Regions from separate parts of the Clostridium sp. JNZ X4-2 genome, predicted to be linked through region 1. Evidence: riboswitches for the same ligand, from Rfam matches in the RefSeq annotation. Region 1 holds a riboswitch; each other region holds the start of a gene.
What was found. A riboswitch is a leader RNA that binds a small molecule or an ion and turns the genes downstream of it on or off. The one in region 1 is predicted to bind S-adenosylmethionine.
Positions count from the first base shown of each region.

Region 1 (5,680 bases):
TGAGATAAAAGAACTTAAAGCTTATTTGATTGAAGTTGATGAAAAAATTACAATATTACAAGAGAAAAAATCAAAAGCTGTTGATAATTAAAAATATATATTGAAAATGAGTATCAATTAAAATATAATTGAGTCATGATAGGACTGAGAGGATAAAGAAGAAAACTTTAAACAAAGGACGCAAAATACTTCAGGGACAGCTTTGGAAGGATATATTTTATGTGAGTCTTATTTTAATGTGTCTTGCAAAATCCTACTGTGAAGACAAGAATGATCTTAAATTAGTGGAAAGATATCTCAATACGGCAATTGATATTAAAAGGGCATTTTCACCTGAAGCCGAGGCTGTACTTGGACTTCATATAGAATATATGAATTTTGCAAATGTGTATTTAAAAATGGGAGAAAAGGAAAAGGCTTTCGGCATGCTTGAAAAATGGATAGAGTATATTGAGGTAAACAACCTAAACAAAAAAGAGAAAATTTCTTCTGCATGGTGTTTTGATGAGCTTTCGGGAAACAAGCCAGGGTTTACACTGGATATGTATGAAAATATGAGCAAGCTTCTTGAGGATGATATATTTGATCCAGTAAGGGAAGACGACAGATTCGTACAGATTTCAGATAGAGTGAATAAAATGAAAAAATATAGATGATTTCAAGAAGGGGAGATGCAGAAGTGAAATTAAAAGTTTTAGTGGATAATAATACATATATTGACCAATATTATTATGGTGAACCTGCTGTTTCATATTATATCGAAGACGAGGATACTATACTGTTATTTGATGTAGGTTATTCTGATATATTTCTCAGAAATTCCGCTTCACTAGGCATAGATTTGGAAAAAGTAAATACCATAGTTATTTCACATGGCCATAATGACCACACTGGAGGGTTAAAATATTATTTTGAGCAGCAGTATAAAAACAATATAAACATTATCGCACATTCAGATGCTTTTAGAGAAAAATTTGAAGGAAATTTGAAAATCTGTTCGCCCATTTTACAAGGAGAATTAGAAAAAAAGTGCAATTTAATACTTTCAAGAGAACCTAAGAAAGTCAGTGAGCATATAATTTTTTTAGGAGAAATACCTCAAACAAATGATTTTGAAAGAAGAAGACCTATTGGAAAACAAAAGATTGATGGAGTTTTGGCTAATGATTATCTGATGGATGATACAGCACTTGCATATAAAAGTAAAAATGGCCTTTATATTATTACCGGATGTTCTCATAGTGGAATATGCAATATAATAGAATATGCAAAAAAAATATGTAAAGATAATAGAGTATTGGGAGTTATAGGTGGATTTCACTTATTTGAAATAGATGATCAGGTTAATAAGACTGTTAATTATTTAAGACGAAACAATATAAAAGAGTTATATCCCTGCCACTGTACATCCTTTGCCGTTAAATCGGAGATAAATAAATTTTTACCTGTGAGAGAAGTTGGAGTAGGTCTGGGAATAAACTGGTAAAGAACTATGAAAAAGATCTATATAGAGTATCCATTGCCATACTGAAAAATGATGATGATGCTTTAGATGGAATTCAGTGAATAAACTTGCAGGGGTTAACTCTTTGTTTAATAAAGTAAAGTATAATGAATTTAAAAACTTATCTAAGTTGAGTAATGTGTTGGTCCAGATAAATAAAGGAGTTCATGATAAAGGGGTTACTATAGCAATAAAAGAAATAGCTTATGATGAAGCAGCTTTTTATGTAATTTCTGAAGTTAGTTTAGATAAGGATTTAACAAATAAAGATTATATGAAGGATTGGATGGATTAAAAGGAAGCTGGAACTTCAGAATTCCACTAGTAAAACAGAAAATACAGGATAAGATTCATATTTTCTGAAATTTGATACCAATTTTTCCCATGTGTATTTGAGGAAATTAAAAAACCTTTGCCCTATTTATAATAGGACGAAGGGAAAATCTGTGCTGCCATCTAGTTTTGTACTATTATAATAATATGGGTATCATAATATTTTTGTATCATTTAATAAAGGATACAGTTCTTTTTCTTCTCTTTCTATTCTATTTGATAAAATTTTAAAAATTTGTTCTGTATTTTCACAAAACTTATCAATGCTATTTTTAATTTTATTGGGGGTATTATATTTTGATTTATAATTATTATATAGTTCAGTAACTTCTTTCATTTCCTCGCTGTATTTTTCACCAAATATATTCAGTGATTTATTTGGACTGCTTGAAAGAGGGGGATACAAATATTTGTCTTCATTGAATAGATGTATTCTGAGTTTACCGCTTATAGTGTTTATGCTCCTGACAATTTCATTTAAATTTTCATCTACAGCATGATTTTTAATGTTCTGCAATACATAATCAATTAAATTCATTATTTCATTGTGCTGTCTTTCTAAATTTCCAGTATTCATAAATAGGACCTCCTTGAAATAACTTGTATTATTGTTTTTTATCTTTTCATATGTTTACATGTTAACATGTGGAATGTTTAACTTCTGTAACTTACGTTACAAAATTTATAGTGACAATGAAAAATAGAAATTTATTATTGCCACGGTGCCGGGAAGAAAAGGAGAAGAAATGAACAATAATGTTTATTGATTGCTTTCGGTTGTGCTGCATTCTTCAGATTATGACAAAGTTTACAGAGAAGGTATTCTAAACTAAAAATAGAAATTACTACAGGATATAATCCCATAGTAATTTCCAACCTGTGTACATTCTTAAGAATGTTGCCTATTGAATTCTTCCTTAATTGCAGTAAGCTTGTTTTTATCTGTCAGCAGAGTGAGCCCTGTGAGAGCTAGTGCTTTAATTCCAATTAAAAGGGCTTCATCACCCTGTTTTGATATTGCCGCCTCACGAAATTCAGGAGTATGTCCTACTAATTTGTCATCACCAATTTTTATATGTGGGTGGATAGTGGGAACCACATGACTTACATTACCTGCATCCGTGGAACCAAGACCTTCAGGTATTTTATTATCCAGATTAATTCCAAGTAATTTAAGATTCTCTGCAAATACTTCATCGAATTTACTGTTTAGTAGAAAATTATCTATTTTGTTTTGGAAGAAGCTTATGTTGACTTTAGCCCCGGTGATTAAAGCTGCCCCTTTGGCAATATTTATAACCTTTTCTGTGACCTCATCACAAGTGCTTCTTTCAGCAGCACGTATAAAGAATTTGGCCTTGGCATAATCGGGAACTATATTTGGTGCATACCCCCCGTCAGTTATAATGCCATGTATTCTCACATCACTTGTGACATGCTGTCTCAAGGCATTTATTCCATTGAATAATTGAATCACTCCATCCAGTGCATTTATACCTTTTTCGGGACAAGCTGCTGCGTGAGCTGCTTGTCCTATAAACTCAAATTGGATAGGATCGTTGGCCAGAGACTTGACTGTTTTATAATTATTATTTCCAGGATGGATCATCATACATGCATCTACGCCATGAAATAAATTATGCTTTACAAAGCTTGCTTTTGCACTGCCGTTTTCTCCGCCCTCTTCGGCAGGGGTGCCAAATACTAAAATTTCTCCGCCAATTTTATCTATGAGCTTTGACAGGGAAATAGCTGCTGCTGTACTTGCCGTACCTATGATGTTGTGACCGCAGGCATGGCCTAAATTAGGAAGAGCATCATATTCGGCTAAATAGCCTATAACGGCACCAGAATTTTTATTTGACTTTTTCCTGGCTATAAAGGAAGTCGGGTGTCCTGCCACAGCTTTTTCTATGGAAAAACCTTCTTTCTCCAAGGTGTTTATAAGCAATTTGGAAGAAAAAAATTCCTGGTTTCCTATTTCGGGATGATTGTGTATCAGGTGACTTATATTTATATAAGTGTCTTTCCTGTTTTCAATTTCATTGATTATTTCATGTTGAAAATTTTTAATAATGTCTATACTCATAATATTGACCTCCTCTTTAAATAAAAAAATCTTCTTTGAAATAAAGAAGAGATAATTTGTAGATTTCCCCTCTTATCTTTCAAGAATAAACTTGTTGGAATTGGCACAGTATCCTAAATAGGATCTGCTGCCGAGGTTTCAAAGGGCCATTCCCTCCACCTCTCTGGATAAGAATTTTATATATTTGATTGACTAATAAACATAATAGAACTTATAATTATTTTTGTCAATAATAAAAAATTAACATTACATATGTCAACCATTTTCGAAAATGTCCCAAAATAAGTGAAACATTAGCACCAATAATCAATTGGTGCTCTACTTATTTTAAGTCCTAATTTTAGGTACACTAAACATACCTACTGCTTGATATTTTTTTAAAAAAATGCAGAGGTCGTTTTTGAATCTATTTATTTTAAATTAACATTAGCAAGTCTTACTTGCCCTATGCGCTTGCTTTTCTAGATATGCTTGGAATGATGCTTGCTTCCAAGGGTGACTCATTGGTGGCAGGTAGCGCTTATGTTTTTTAGGGTTATCTTCTACAAAATCAAAATTCTTTGACTTAGTTTCATGAACCTGTAATTCTTCTAAACCATATATTTTATTGCCTACACTGACGTATAAACCATCATTAAAGGCTTTTATAACTAAGGCATCAGTACCTTTTCTAAAGTAAATAGGATGGTTGTTGGCATCAACAAGTTTATAATACTTATTATTGAATTTTACACAATGTCCACAATCAATCTTACGATCTGCTAAAACAGCAAGTGTTAAATTAATTTTATCAATAGATGGTTGTTTTTCAAACACAGATTTGGTATGATTGATTTCAAGAGCAAATTTGGTATTGAATTCTTTTATGTAGTGATTCAAGAATTCATTTGCCTGTTCCAGGCTTGTTACACCTGCTAGCTCAAGTTCTAAGGGTAATCGTGATTGTAATGTTTGGAATAGGCGTTCTACACGACCCTTTGCTTGAGGGACACTACTAGTTTTAATTTCAATACCTAATTGTTTGCAGGCATATCCAAATTGTGTAAAGGTATCCTCCTCTGTAGTTGGAGCTTTCTTTTGTTTGTATTCAAATACAGTTCTTCGATCAGTGAATAACATATATGGGATACCGTATTGTACAAGAATCTGATTCAATACATTGTAATATCCTTTCAGGGTTTCCTGTTCATCAAAGTACCCGCCAACAATAGCACCAGTTGAATCATCAATGGCTATGTGGAGCTGGGATTTAGTGTTTCCAAACCAAAGATGTAAAGATGCATCCATCTGGATCATTTCACCAAAGTAAGCACAACGTGGTCGGCGCGGATGAGCGTCTTCAATAGCAATAATGGATCTATCAATTTCTAACTTATCGTCTGTGGATAAATTGGAACTTTTTTGTTTCTCTAGTAATTCCATTTTCACCCTCATTTTCGTAACACGACAGGCTTTGGGAGATATGATATGTTCAGCCATAAGGATTGTGTTAATAGTGCTAGGAGCAATAGAAATGCCTTCATAAGCAGCTAAAAGCTCAGAGTAGTGTGTAAAGTTTGCTCCATGATATTTAGTTTGATATAAATCAATAATTTTACGTCTAGTCTCTTCTGAAAAGCAATTGATAGGCTTGCGGCCTTTATTCCCGTGGACAAAGAAATCCTTGCCCTTAGCACAATATCCATTTACCATTCTATTCACATGTCTAACAGAACAATCAAGACGAATAGCAGCAGCTTTCTTATTACCATTGG
Region 1 is NZ_CM142685.1:1,605,626-1,611,305, forward strand. It holds gene ACYUJ6_RS07790 (MerR family transcriptional regulator) at 1-91, shown strand, start outside; gene ACYUJ6_RS07795 (hypothetical protein) at 222-656, shown strand; gene ACYUJ6_RS07800 (MBL fold metallo-hydrolase) at 680-1,486, shown strand; gene ACYUJ6_RS07805 (DUF4179 domain-containing protein) at 1,563-1,799, shown strand; gene ACYUJ6_RS07810 (hemerythrin domain-containing protein) at 1,992-2,414, opposite strand; gene ACYUJ6_RS07815 (M20 family metallopeptidase) at 2,727-3,926, opposite strand; SAM riboswitch class I at 3,996-4,100, opposite strand; gene ACYUJ6_RS07820 (ISNCY family transposase) at 4,353-5,680, opposite strand, start outside.

Region 2 (5,680 bases), 1.5 Mb from region 1:
TAAACCATCATTAAAGGCTTTTATAACTAAGGCATCAGTACCTTTTCTAAAGTAAATAGGATGGTTGTTGGCATCAACAAGTTTATAATACTTATTATTGAATTTTACACAATGTCCACAATCAATCTTACGATCTGCTAAAACAGCAAGTGTTAAATTAATTTTATCAATAGATGGTTGTTTTTCAAACACAGATTTGGTATGATTGATTTCAAGAGCAAATTTGGTATTGAATTCTTTTATGTAGTGATTCAAGAATTCATTTGCCTGTTCCAGGCTTGTTACACCTGCTAGCTCAAGTTCTAAGGGTAATCGTGATTGTAATGTTTGGAATAGGCGTTCTACACGACCCTTTGCTTGAGGGACACTACTAGTTTTAATTTCAATACCTAATTGTTTGCAGGCATATCCAAATTGTGTAAAGGTATCCTCCTCTGTAGTTGGAGCTTTCTTTTGTTTGTATTCAAATACAGTTCTTCGATCAGTGAATAACATATATGGGATACCGTATTGTACAAGAATCTGATTCAATACATTGTAATATCCTTTCAGGGTTTCCTGTTCATCAAAGTACCCGCCAACAATAGCACCAGTTGAATCATCAATGGCTATGTGGAGCTGGGATTTAGTGTTTCCAAACCAAAGATGTAAAGATGCATCCATCTGGATCATTTCACCAAAGTAAGCACAACGTGGTCGGCGCGGATGAGCGTCTTCAATAGCAATAATGGATCTATCAATTTCTAACTTATCGTCTGTGGATAAATTGGAACTTTTTTGTTTCTCTAGTAATTCCATTTTCACCCTCATTTTCGTAACACGACAGGCTTTGGGAGATATGATATGTTCAGCCATAAGGATTGTGTTAATAGTGCTAGGAGCAATAGAAATGCCTTCATAAGCAGCTAAAAGCTCAGAGTAGTGTGTAAAGTTTGCTCCATGATATTTAGTTTGATATAAATCAATAATTTTACGTCTAGTCTCTTCTGAAAAGCAATTGATAGGCTTGCGGCCTTTATTCCCGTGGACAAAGAAATCCTTGCCCTTAGCACAATATCCATTTACCATTCTATTCACATGTCTAACAGAACAATCAAGACGAATAGCAGCAGCTTTCTTATTACCATTGGTTTCTACTAATTTTTTAATAATCTTATATTTAAAATCTTCTTTCATACTTAATTCTACCTTTCTAATTATGTCCACCTCATTTCTTATTGTCATGAGGTATATTCTAACATTATTTTTTATTTATTTGGGACATAATCGCAAATGGTATACTAAGACATTATCACAAATCAATCATATTATATATTTAATATCCTTTAATTGATGTTGACAAAAAAGATAAAAGCTTGTATAGTATATACAAGTTATACATAGACTGTTTAGCTGGAAAAGCTGGAGGTCAGATTTTAATTGTGTATTTAATTTAATAGTGGATTCTTATCAAGAGTGACTGAGGGACTGGTCCTATGACGTCCAGCAACCTAAATGCGATTTATTATATTGTATTTAACGGTGCTAATTCCAGCAGGTTAAACCTGAGAGATGAGAAATGGAATTGAGCTTCTCATAGGTTTACTATAAGAGGTTTTTTGTGATTTTAGATATAATTTTAAAATGATGTACTTAGTTGACCAGATATACTAGAGACTATGCAGGTTCATTTATTGAATGCTGCATGGTCTTTTTTTAAAAAAATTTTTTGAAATAAGAAAATAATTTCGGGTATTAATGTGAGGTTGTGGGGAATTGAGATTAAAGAGATAAAATTTGATTTATGAGCTGGAAATTGAAGTGGCAGAATTATTGAAAAGTATAAGAAATTATAAATAACATTTAAATTGGAGGATGATTTTATGAGTAAGGAATTTAGAATAGGGACAAAAGCTGTACAATCTGGATATTTCCCTAAATCAGGAGAATCAAGAGTAGTTCCTATAGTACAGAGCACATCTTACAGGTATGACACATTTGATGAAGTTGGAAATGTTGCAGCAGCAAAAACTCCGGGATATTTATATACAAGGATAGGAAATCCTACAGTTACTGATCTGGAAAAAAAATATGTGGAATTGCAGGGCGGAATTGAAGCAGTAGCAACATCTTCAGGGCAGTCTGCTGTGGTCTATTCCATAATAAACATAGCTAATGCCGGTGATAACATTATTGCAAGTTCCAAATTATATGGGGGAACTTATAATCTTTTTAATGCAATTTTGCCCAAGTTAGGTATCAAGGTATCTTTTGCTGATCCGGAAGCCTCTGAGGAAGAAATACTATCTCTTGCTAAAGAAAATACTAAGCTTATATATGGAGAAACAATAGGAAATCCAGGGCTTAATGTTCTTGATTTTGATAAGTTTTCATCAGTGGCAAAAAAACTGGATATACCATTTGCTGTAGATAATACTATTGCTACTCCTTATTTGATCAATCCATTTGAATATGGTGCCAACATTGTAGTACATTCAACAACTAAATATTCAGATGGACATGCAGTAGCTTTAGGTGGAATAATCATTGATGGTGGTAATTTCAATTGGGCAAATGGAAAGTTCCCTGACTATACAACTCCAACAGGGCCAACTGATTTAATATTTGTAGATGAATTTAAAGAAAGAGCATTTTCCGGTAAGTTAAGAGTAAATCTAGTTGAAGAGTTTGGTGCAGCACAAGCTCCGTTGAATGCATTCTTAACAATTTTAGGATTGGAAACTTTGCATTTAAGAATGGAAAGACACTGCTCAAATGCATTAAGTCTGGCTAAATACCTCTCAAGACATCCTAAAGTTGAGTGGGTAAAGTATCCTTATCTGAAATCGGATAAGGAGTATGATAGAGCTAAAAAATATTTAAGAGGAGGTGCTAGTGGGATTTTGACTTTTGGTGTAAAAGGAGGTATTGAAGCGGCAAAAAAAGTAGGGGAGAGTTTAAAGGTGGCTTCCATAGTTGTTAATCTGGGAGATGTGAGAACATATGTGATTCATCCTGCAAGTACAACACATATTGCACTTAATGAAGAGCAGCAGAGATCTGCAGGTGTAACACCTGAATTGATTAGAGTATCTGTAGGAATTGAGGATATTGAAGATATAATAGCAGATTTTGAACAAGCTCTAGATAAAATCTGACATATGCAGATTAGAAAAATATATTCTCTGGAGGTATATATATTATGTGTAACAGTATAGAATATAAATCTGAAACGTTTTTTTACAGAGATCAGCAGAATGTAAAACTTTTTACTAAAAAATGGTTGCCATGTGATGAATCTAGAATAAAGGGAATTATACAGGTAGCACATGGAATGGGTGAAACTGCTGATTATTATAGGGAATTCAGTGTGAATATGGTTAAATTGGGTTTTGCCGTATATGTTAATGAAGCCCGTGGTCATGGGAGGACAGCGGGAAACATAAATGAACCATCTTATGAAGAAAGTGCAGGTTATATGGGTGAGGATGGAATATCGTGGATGGTAGAAGATATTAAATTATTAACGGATATTATAAAAATTGAAAATCCAGGGTTACCAAATTTCCTTTTAGGACATAGCTTGGGATCTGTGCTGGCTCAGATATATGCATATAAATATGGAAGTAAAGTAAATGGGATTATATATTCTGGAACTACCGGGCCAATTGATGGAAGAAGAATAGAAAAATTGATTGAAGTAGTGGAAGAAGAGGTTGCCCAGGTTGGAAGAAAGGGTAAAAGTGTAAAAACTGCAGATTATTTTTTTAGACATTATAATGATAAATTTCAGCCTGCAAAGACAGATTATGACTGGCTCACCAGTGACTTCACCATGCTTGAAAATACATTAAGCTCTCCTTATGCAGCCATAGATTATAAAGTTGGATATTATGAAGATTTCATCTATGCTTTAAAAAATTTGCATAGAGAAGAAGTTATTAAAAAAATACCTAAAGATCTGCCTATAATTTCCATATCGGGAAATGATGATCCTTTTGGGAACTACGGAGAAAGCATAAAAACACTATTTCAGACATATAAAAAATTTGGAATAAAGGATACAACATATAAAACATATAAAAATGGAAGGCATGAGATGCTGAGGGAAGTGAATAGAGATGAAGTAATCAGGGATCTATATAATTGGCTGTGCAGCCATATATAAAAAATAACTATAAATTGCTCACTGGAAAACCGGAGGCTTTAAGCAAAACATTTAATTGCTTAAAGCCTTTTTTATAAAAAATAATTTATAATATGGAGGAAGATAATATGGTATATGATAATAATTCGGGACTAAAATTGAAGTGCTTGGAATTTAAAGATTTATTTGCACAATCTATCGCAACTATTGGACCGTCAGGTGGGCCTTTAGTAGCAATTCCCATGGTAGCAGCCAGTGCGGGAAATGGAACATGGCTATCTTTTGCTATTGCTGTTATAGGAGTGATTTTTATAGGTAAAAATATTAACTGTTTTGCAAGAGAATATTTAGGAACAGGGTCGTTATATGGATATATCATAAAGGGTATAGGACCGAGATTCGGTATAATTGGTGCATGGGCACTTGTTATTGCATATATTGCTTGTGCTGCTTCAGTTGCACCTTTATTTGCCAGCTACTTAAATGTAATTATAAATCCAATTGGTATTTATATTCCATCGGTATTGATTATTGGTATAGTTTCATTTGCAGCTTGGTTTTTAGCATGGAAAGATATTTCTTTATCATCCAAGGTTATGCTTTATATTGAGATTGCTTCATTGATAATAGGGGTCATACTTGCTTTTATTGTAGTTTTTAAACTAGGCTCAAATGTGGATGCAGCACAATTAAATGTAAAAGCATTTTCTGGTTCAGGAGTTATGCAGGGTACAATTCTGGCATTTATGTGTATGGTAGGTTTTGAAAGTGCAACTATGCTTGGAGATGAAGCAAAGAACCCTTTGAAAAATATTCCTAAAGCGGTGACATTAAGTGCCTTTATTGCAGGACTTTATTATATTGTTAATTCCTATGTGTATATATCGGCATTTAGGTTTTTAAATGATAAATATACCACAAGTCAGGCTCCTGTGACAGAAGTGGCGGCTCATTTTGGAGTATCCGCATTAGCGGTATTATTGACAATAGGTGCCGTTGTCAGTTCTCTTGCAGTGGTATTAGCCAGTATAAATGCTGGTGCCAGAGGATTATATGAAATGTCTAAAAACGGTATTTTAAATGAAAATATATCAAATACACATAAAAAAAATAGAACACCTCATGTGGCAATAGGTATTGTATCTATTATAACATTTGTAGTACCTACAATTTTAACTTTATCAAAAGTTGGGCTGTCGGGAATTTGGGGATTAGTTGGCAGTATAAGTTCCTTGGGGTTTTTAACCACTTATCTATTAATTGATATAGCAGCTCCCATATTCTTGTATCATAAAAAGAAGTTAAGGGCAACAAATATAATTATATCAGTAATTGGAGGCATTAGTGTGCTTATACCGTTTATAGGCAGTGTTTATCCAATTCCAGCATATCCTAATAATCTACTTGTTTATATTTTTATTGTATTACTGGCCAGTGGTTTTATCAGGTTTTTATGGAAATGCAGAAAACAACCGGATATTATCTTAAATATTAACCGGCAGCTTGATGATAATTATAATAGCTCCCAAAAAGAAAGGGAAGGCCAATATAAAG
Region 2 is NZ_CM142685.1:3,137,229-3,142,908, reverse strand. It holds gene ACYUJ6_RS15135 (ISNCY family transposase) at 1-1,176, opposite strand, end outside; SAM riboswitch class I at 1,444-1,558, shown strand; gene ACYUJ6_RS15130 (O-acetylhomoserine aminocarboxypropyltransferase/cysteine synthase family protein) at 1,863-3,137, shown strand; gene ACYUJ6_RS15125 (alpha/beta hydrolase) at 3,182-4,147, shown strand; gene ACYUJ6_RS15120 (APC family permease) at 4,255-5,680, shown strand, end outside.
Region 2: another riboswitch for S-adenosylmethionine. It lies ahead of ACYUJ6_RS15130 (O-acetylhomoserine aminocarboxypropyltransferase/cysteine synthase family protein); the one in region 1 lies ahead of ACYUJ6_RS07815 (M20 family metallopeptidase).

Region 3 (5,680 bases), 1.6 Mb from region 1:
GACTTCCCAAGAATATGGAAGTATCATCTAAAGAAATGAGAATAGCATTGAAGGAGACTGTAAATTCCATAGCAGATACGGCTAGGGCGGTATTGGAAAAAACTCCTCCAGAATTATCTGCTGACATAGCTGAAAAAGGTATTGTTATGACTGGAGGAGGGGCCTTGCTAAACGGATTAGGTGATTTAATACAGGAGGTAACTCATGTACCTGTTTATGTAGCTGAAGATCCGGTATCCTGTGTAGCTTTAGGTACAGGAAAGGTTCTTGAGTATTTGGACAAAATGGAAGTCATTTTTACTGGTGATGATATAACCTTAATAGATTGAAAATGTTTTATTGGTGTTAAAAAATTTGTCTATATATCTACAATAAGATATTATTATAATAGAGATAATATGAATGAATTAGTGAATAAAGTATTACTTCAGCCATATTTAAAATTAGATTCAAACGTATATTGCTGGTATTGCTGAATATATCCTCATTGCCATTTGAATCAACTATGCCTATTATTGAGGAGTCTCCTACATTGGGAAGAGATTTTCCCACTCCTTTGCCGGGATGAACAGGAAAGTCTCTTGCCTGTATTTCTCCAATGGTTTTGGAATCTCCTAAACAGGCATCAATACCTATAATGTTGCTATGGGGATGAAGCAATTTTATTTCATTTAGTCTACTTTCAATGTTTAAAGCATGTATGGGCTCTGAAATTGTACCATAAACCGGCAGGGGAAAGTGCTTGCACTTTAGCAGGGTACCTACTAAAGGGCCAAGACAGTCCCCTATATATCTATCTGTACCTATACATACGATGATGGTATCCTTGTTGATGTGATCTTTTAAAAAATAGGCTAAATCGTAATATGCCAGTGGATTCTTATAGTTGGATTTTACTTTATTCAATATATTTCACCTTCTTTATGTGTATGCAGTGCCTATGGATAGTATCCAAAGAGAATACTATATATAATTTATATGATGGAATTATGTAAATTATTATGTCTAAATCACAGGTATGTGATTTCTGAAGGAATAACGAGATACATGAAGAAATAAACATTTAACATTAGATTTTAATGTAATATGAAATTTGAAAATAATTGCACAAAAATGTATACTAAACTACGTTAAACGCCTTTATGTTCTATTTTAGTGTACTTATATGAAATAAATAAGCTGGCATAGCTCAGCAGGTAGAGCAACTGACTTGTAATCAGTAGGTCGTGGGTTCGAAGCCTACTGCCAGCACCAAATGTGGAGGAATTCCCGAGTGGCCAAAGGGGGCAGACTGTAAATCTGTTGTCAGTGACTTCGATGGTTCGAATCCATCTTCCTCCACCAAATATTGGGGGCGCATAGCTCAGCTGGGAGAGCATCTGCCTTACAAGCAGAGGGTCACAGGTTCGAGCCCTGTTGTGCCCACCACATTATAACAAAATAAGCTGGCATAGCTCAGCAGGTAGAGCAACTGACTTGTAATCAGTAGGTCGTGGGTTCGAAGCCTACTGCCAGCACCAAATGCGGAGGAATTCCCGAGTGGCCAAAGGGGGCAGACTGTAAATCTGTTGTCAGTGACTTCGATGGTTCGAATCCATCTTCCTCCACCATAAAAAGCACTGTTAGGGTGTTTTTTATTTTATTAAAATTTTTATAATTGTTGTAAATCAATAATATAGACTCTTATCCAGAGAGGCGGAGGGAAAAAGGCCCGATGAAACCCGGCAACCAGTAGAAGTTTTGCCAAGGTGCCAATTCCTGCAAGTTAATTTTGCAAGATAAGAGAGCAGTTAATTATTTAACCTCTTCTTATTTGAAGAGGTTTTTATTTTTTATACAGTATGGAGGTATTGAAAATGAAAAAATTATTTACGTCTGAGTCAGTTACAGAAGGTCATCCAGATAAAATGTGCGATCAAATTTCAGATGCAATTCTGGATGCCATATTAAAACAAGACCCGTATGGAAGAGTAGCATGTGAAACTGCTACTACTACAGGTATGATTTTGGTTATGGGAGAGATATCAACTAAATGCTATGTAGATATTTCTAAAATAGTTAGGAAAACTGTAAAGGAAATAGGATACACCAGAGCCAAATATGGATTTGATTGTGATACCTGCTCAGTGCTGAGCTCAATTGATGAACAATCATCAGATATAGCTATGGGAGTCAATCAATCCCTGGAAGCCAAAAAAGGACAGATGGAGGAAACAGATGCCATAGGAGCAGGAGATCAAGGTATGATGTTTGGATTTGCCACTAATGAAACTCCGGAATATATGCCTATGCCCATAAGTTTGGCTCATAAGCTGGCAAAAAGACTGGCACAGGTTAGAAAGGATGGAACTTTAAGGTACTTGAGACCAGACGGAAAAACTCAGGTGACTATAGAATATGATGATAATAAACCCATTAGAGTTGATACTATAGTTGTATCTGCACAGCATGATGAACTGGTAACTAAAGAACAAATTGAAAGTGATATAATTGAACATGTTATAAAGCCTGTTGTGTCACAGAAGTTTCTGGATGAAAATACCAAATACTTCATAAATCCAACAGGTAGATTTGTAGTTGGCGGACCTCAGGGAGACTCTGGTCTTACAGGAAGAAAGATAATAGTGGACACCTATGGCGGATATGGAAGACATGGTGGTGGAGCATTTTCAGGGAAGGATCCAACCAAGGTGGATAGATCAGCTGCTTATGCTGCAAGATGGGTGGCAAAAAATCTGGTAGCTGCTGGTGTTGCAGATAAGTTGGAAATACAGCTTGCATATGCTATAGGTGTGGCAAAACCCGTATCTATAACTATTGATACTTTCAACACTGGAAAAGTATCAGAAGAGAAAATAGTTAATATAGTAGAGAAGGTATTTGATTTAAGACCAGCTGTTATAATAAGGGACTTGGATTTGAGAAGGCCAATATACAGACAGGTTGCAGCTTATGGGCATTTTGGAAGAACCGATATAGATTTACCCTGGGAAAAATTGAATAAGGTTGATGATATAAAAAAATATATCTAGAATTGTAGAAGCTCTGTATGTAAATTTACAGAGCTTTTTTTAAGCTAAACTTATGTGCTATAATTATATTCAAAGATATAGATTTTATATGTTTGTTAAAGTGGGAGAGAGCTTATGCAGGATTTACAGGGAATTGTAGAAGATATAATATTTCAAAATAAAGACAATGGATATGTAGTTGCTAAGATGAAAAAAAAAGAAGATACAGTAACTATAGTGGGATGCATACCTTATATAACAGAAGGACAAAACTTGAAGGTTTTAGGAGAATGGGTATTACATCCTCACTTCGGGCGCCAGTTTAAGGTCCAGGTTTGTGAAGAAATAGTACCTGATACTGCTATGGGTATAGAAAGGTATTTATCCTCGGGAATTATATCTGGTATAGGACCTGTTACTGCCAGAAAAATAGTTAAAAAATTTGGAGAAGATACTCTTCATGTGCTGGATGACAACATAAACAGACTGAGGGAAATAGAAGGTATAGGAGAAAAAAAGATAGCTTTAATAGCAGAATCTTATTCCAGACAAAATGAAATAAGAAATGTAATGATATTTTTACAAACTTATGGAGTGACTCCAAACCAATGTGTAAAAATACACAAAAAATTTGGAGCTGATTCAATACGCAAAGTAAAAGAAAACCCATATATCCTTACGGAAGAAATAGGAGGCATAGGATTCAAAACAGCGGACAGAATAGCAAGGAGCCTTGGAATAGAAAGAAACTCCCCCTTTAGAATACAAAGTGGAATAAGATATGTGGTAAATCAGTTCTGCACTTTGGGGAATACTTATATGCCCATAGATAAACTTATTAAAGAAGGAGAAGGCATACTTGGAGTAACTAAAGCGGAGTTAGAAGAAAATATATATGAAAACTCTATAAATGGGAAGATAAAGCTGGAGCAATATGATGACAATCTCTGTGTATTTCCAATGACATATTATTATTGTGAATTAAGTGTAACCAAAAAAATTTTAACCCTTGCTTTCAGTGATTACAAGGACATAGGTTTTGATGTGGATGAAGAAATTAAAAATTTTGAAGACAAAAATCATATTGAATTTGCACCTTCTCAGAAAGATGCTATTAGGGGAGCAGTAAAAAATGGTGTAGAAATAATAACAGGTGGGCCAGGCACAGGCAAAACCACCATAATCAATTGTATAATTCAATTATTTGAAAAGGCAAATTACAAGGTACTTATGGGAGCGCCTACTGGCAGGGCGGCCAAAAGAATGTCAGAAGCTACTGAAAGAGAAGCAAAAACCATACATAGATTACTGGAGATGGGGGTGGAGAATGATAAAGAAGCCATGTTTTTCTCAAGAGGAGAGGAATCACCCCTTCAATGTGATGTGGTAATTATAGATGAAGCTTCCATGATAGATATAATGCTTATGAATAATTTATTAAGGGCCATTTCAGTTGGGACCAGACTTATAATAGTAGGAGATGCACAGCAGCTTCCTTCAGTGGGACCGGGAAATGTACTCCGGGATTTTATAGATAGTAATTGTATTAAAGTAGTTAGGTTGAAGGAAATATTTAGGCAGTCAAAAGAAAGCATGATTATAGTAAATGCCCATAAGATAAATTCAGGAGAAATGCCTATCTTGAATAAAAGACTCAAGGATTTTTATTTTATAAGGTGTAAAAAACCTTCAGATATATTGGATACAGTGATAAGCCTGATTAACAGAAGATTGCCAAACTTCAATAAAAACTGGAACAAAATGCAGCACATTCAAATATTATCTCCAATGAGAAAAGGTATTTTGGGAGTGTCCAATTTAAATGCTGAACTTCAGGAGGTTTTGAATCCTAAAATCCCTGAAAAAAAGGAGAAAAAGATTGGAAATACTATTTTTAGATTAGGTGACAAGGTAATGCAGATTAAAAATGATTATACTTTAAAGTGGACCGAAATTTCAGAAGAAAACTCAGAAGAAGGCATGGGAATTTTTAATGGAGATTTTGGATGCATTGACCATATAGATGAAGAAAAAAATACAGTAACGGTTGTATTTGATGAAGGCAGGAGGGTTGTTTACGATAACATGCATTTAGATGAACTGGATTTGTCCTATGCAATAACCATACATAAAAGTCAAGGAAGTGAATTTCCGGTAATTATTTTACCTGTATTTATGGGTCCGCCTTTACTTATGAACAGAAACTTATTGTATACAGCTATAACCAGAGCAAAGCAGATGGTAGTATTGGTAGGAGATTTGAAAGCCTTGAATTTTATGATAAATAATAATAAAAGCTTTGAAAGATATTCATTATTAAAACACAGAATAATGGATATAATGGAGAGTGAAACAAATGTTGTTGTGGAATAAGATGAATTTTATTCATAAGATTAAGGAAATAGAAAAAGAAATAGTGAAATGGGATAGCATTGGAGAAAAATTTTTAAATGTTATTTCTGTCCCATACAATTCCTCTAAGGTTTTTATGGACATTATTATCACATATATTAAACAAAATAGAAATGTAATTTATATTACAGACGAAAATCCTGATAACATTGACATAATAAAAAATATAAAGAAATATACAAGTTTTAGAAATTATGCTTACTTAAGAAATGCAGAAAATAATGTGAATTGTATATTTAAAATATGCAGCTTTCAAA
Region 3 is NZ_CM142685.1:3,243,386-3,249,065, reverse strand. It holds gene mreB (rod shape-determining protein MreB) at 1-329, shown strand, start outside; gene yyaC (spore protease YyaC) at 367-906, opposite strand; tRNA gene ACYUJ6_RS15625 (tRNA-Thr) at 1,179-1,254, shown strand; tRNA gene ACYUJ6_RS15620 (tRNA-Tyr) at 1,260-1,344, shown strand; tRNA gene ACYUJ6_RS15615 (tRNA-Val) at 1,353-1,428, shown strand; tRNA gene ACYUJ6_RS15610 (tRNA-Thr) at 1,445-1,520, shown strand; tRNA gene ACYUJ6_RS15605 (tRNA-Tyr) at 1,526-1,610, shown strand; SAM riboswitch class I at 1,681-1,785, shown strand; gene metK (methionine adenosyltransferase) at 1,857-3,032, shown strand; gene recD2 (SF1B family DNA helicase RecD2) at 3,147-5,384, shown strand; gene ACYUJ6_RS15590 (hypothetical protein) at 5,368-5,680, shown strand, end outside.
Region 3: another riboswitch for S-adenosylmethionine. It lies ahead of metK (methionine adenosyltransferase); the one in region 1 lies ahead of ACYUJ6_RS07815 (M20 family metallopeptidase).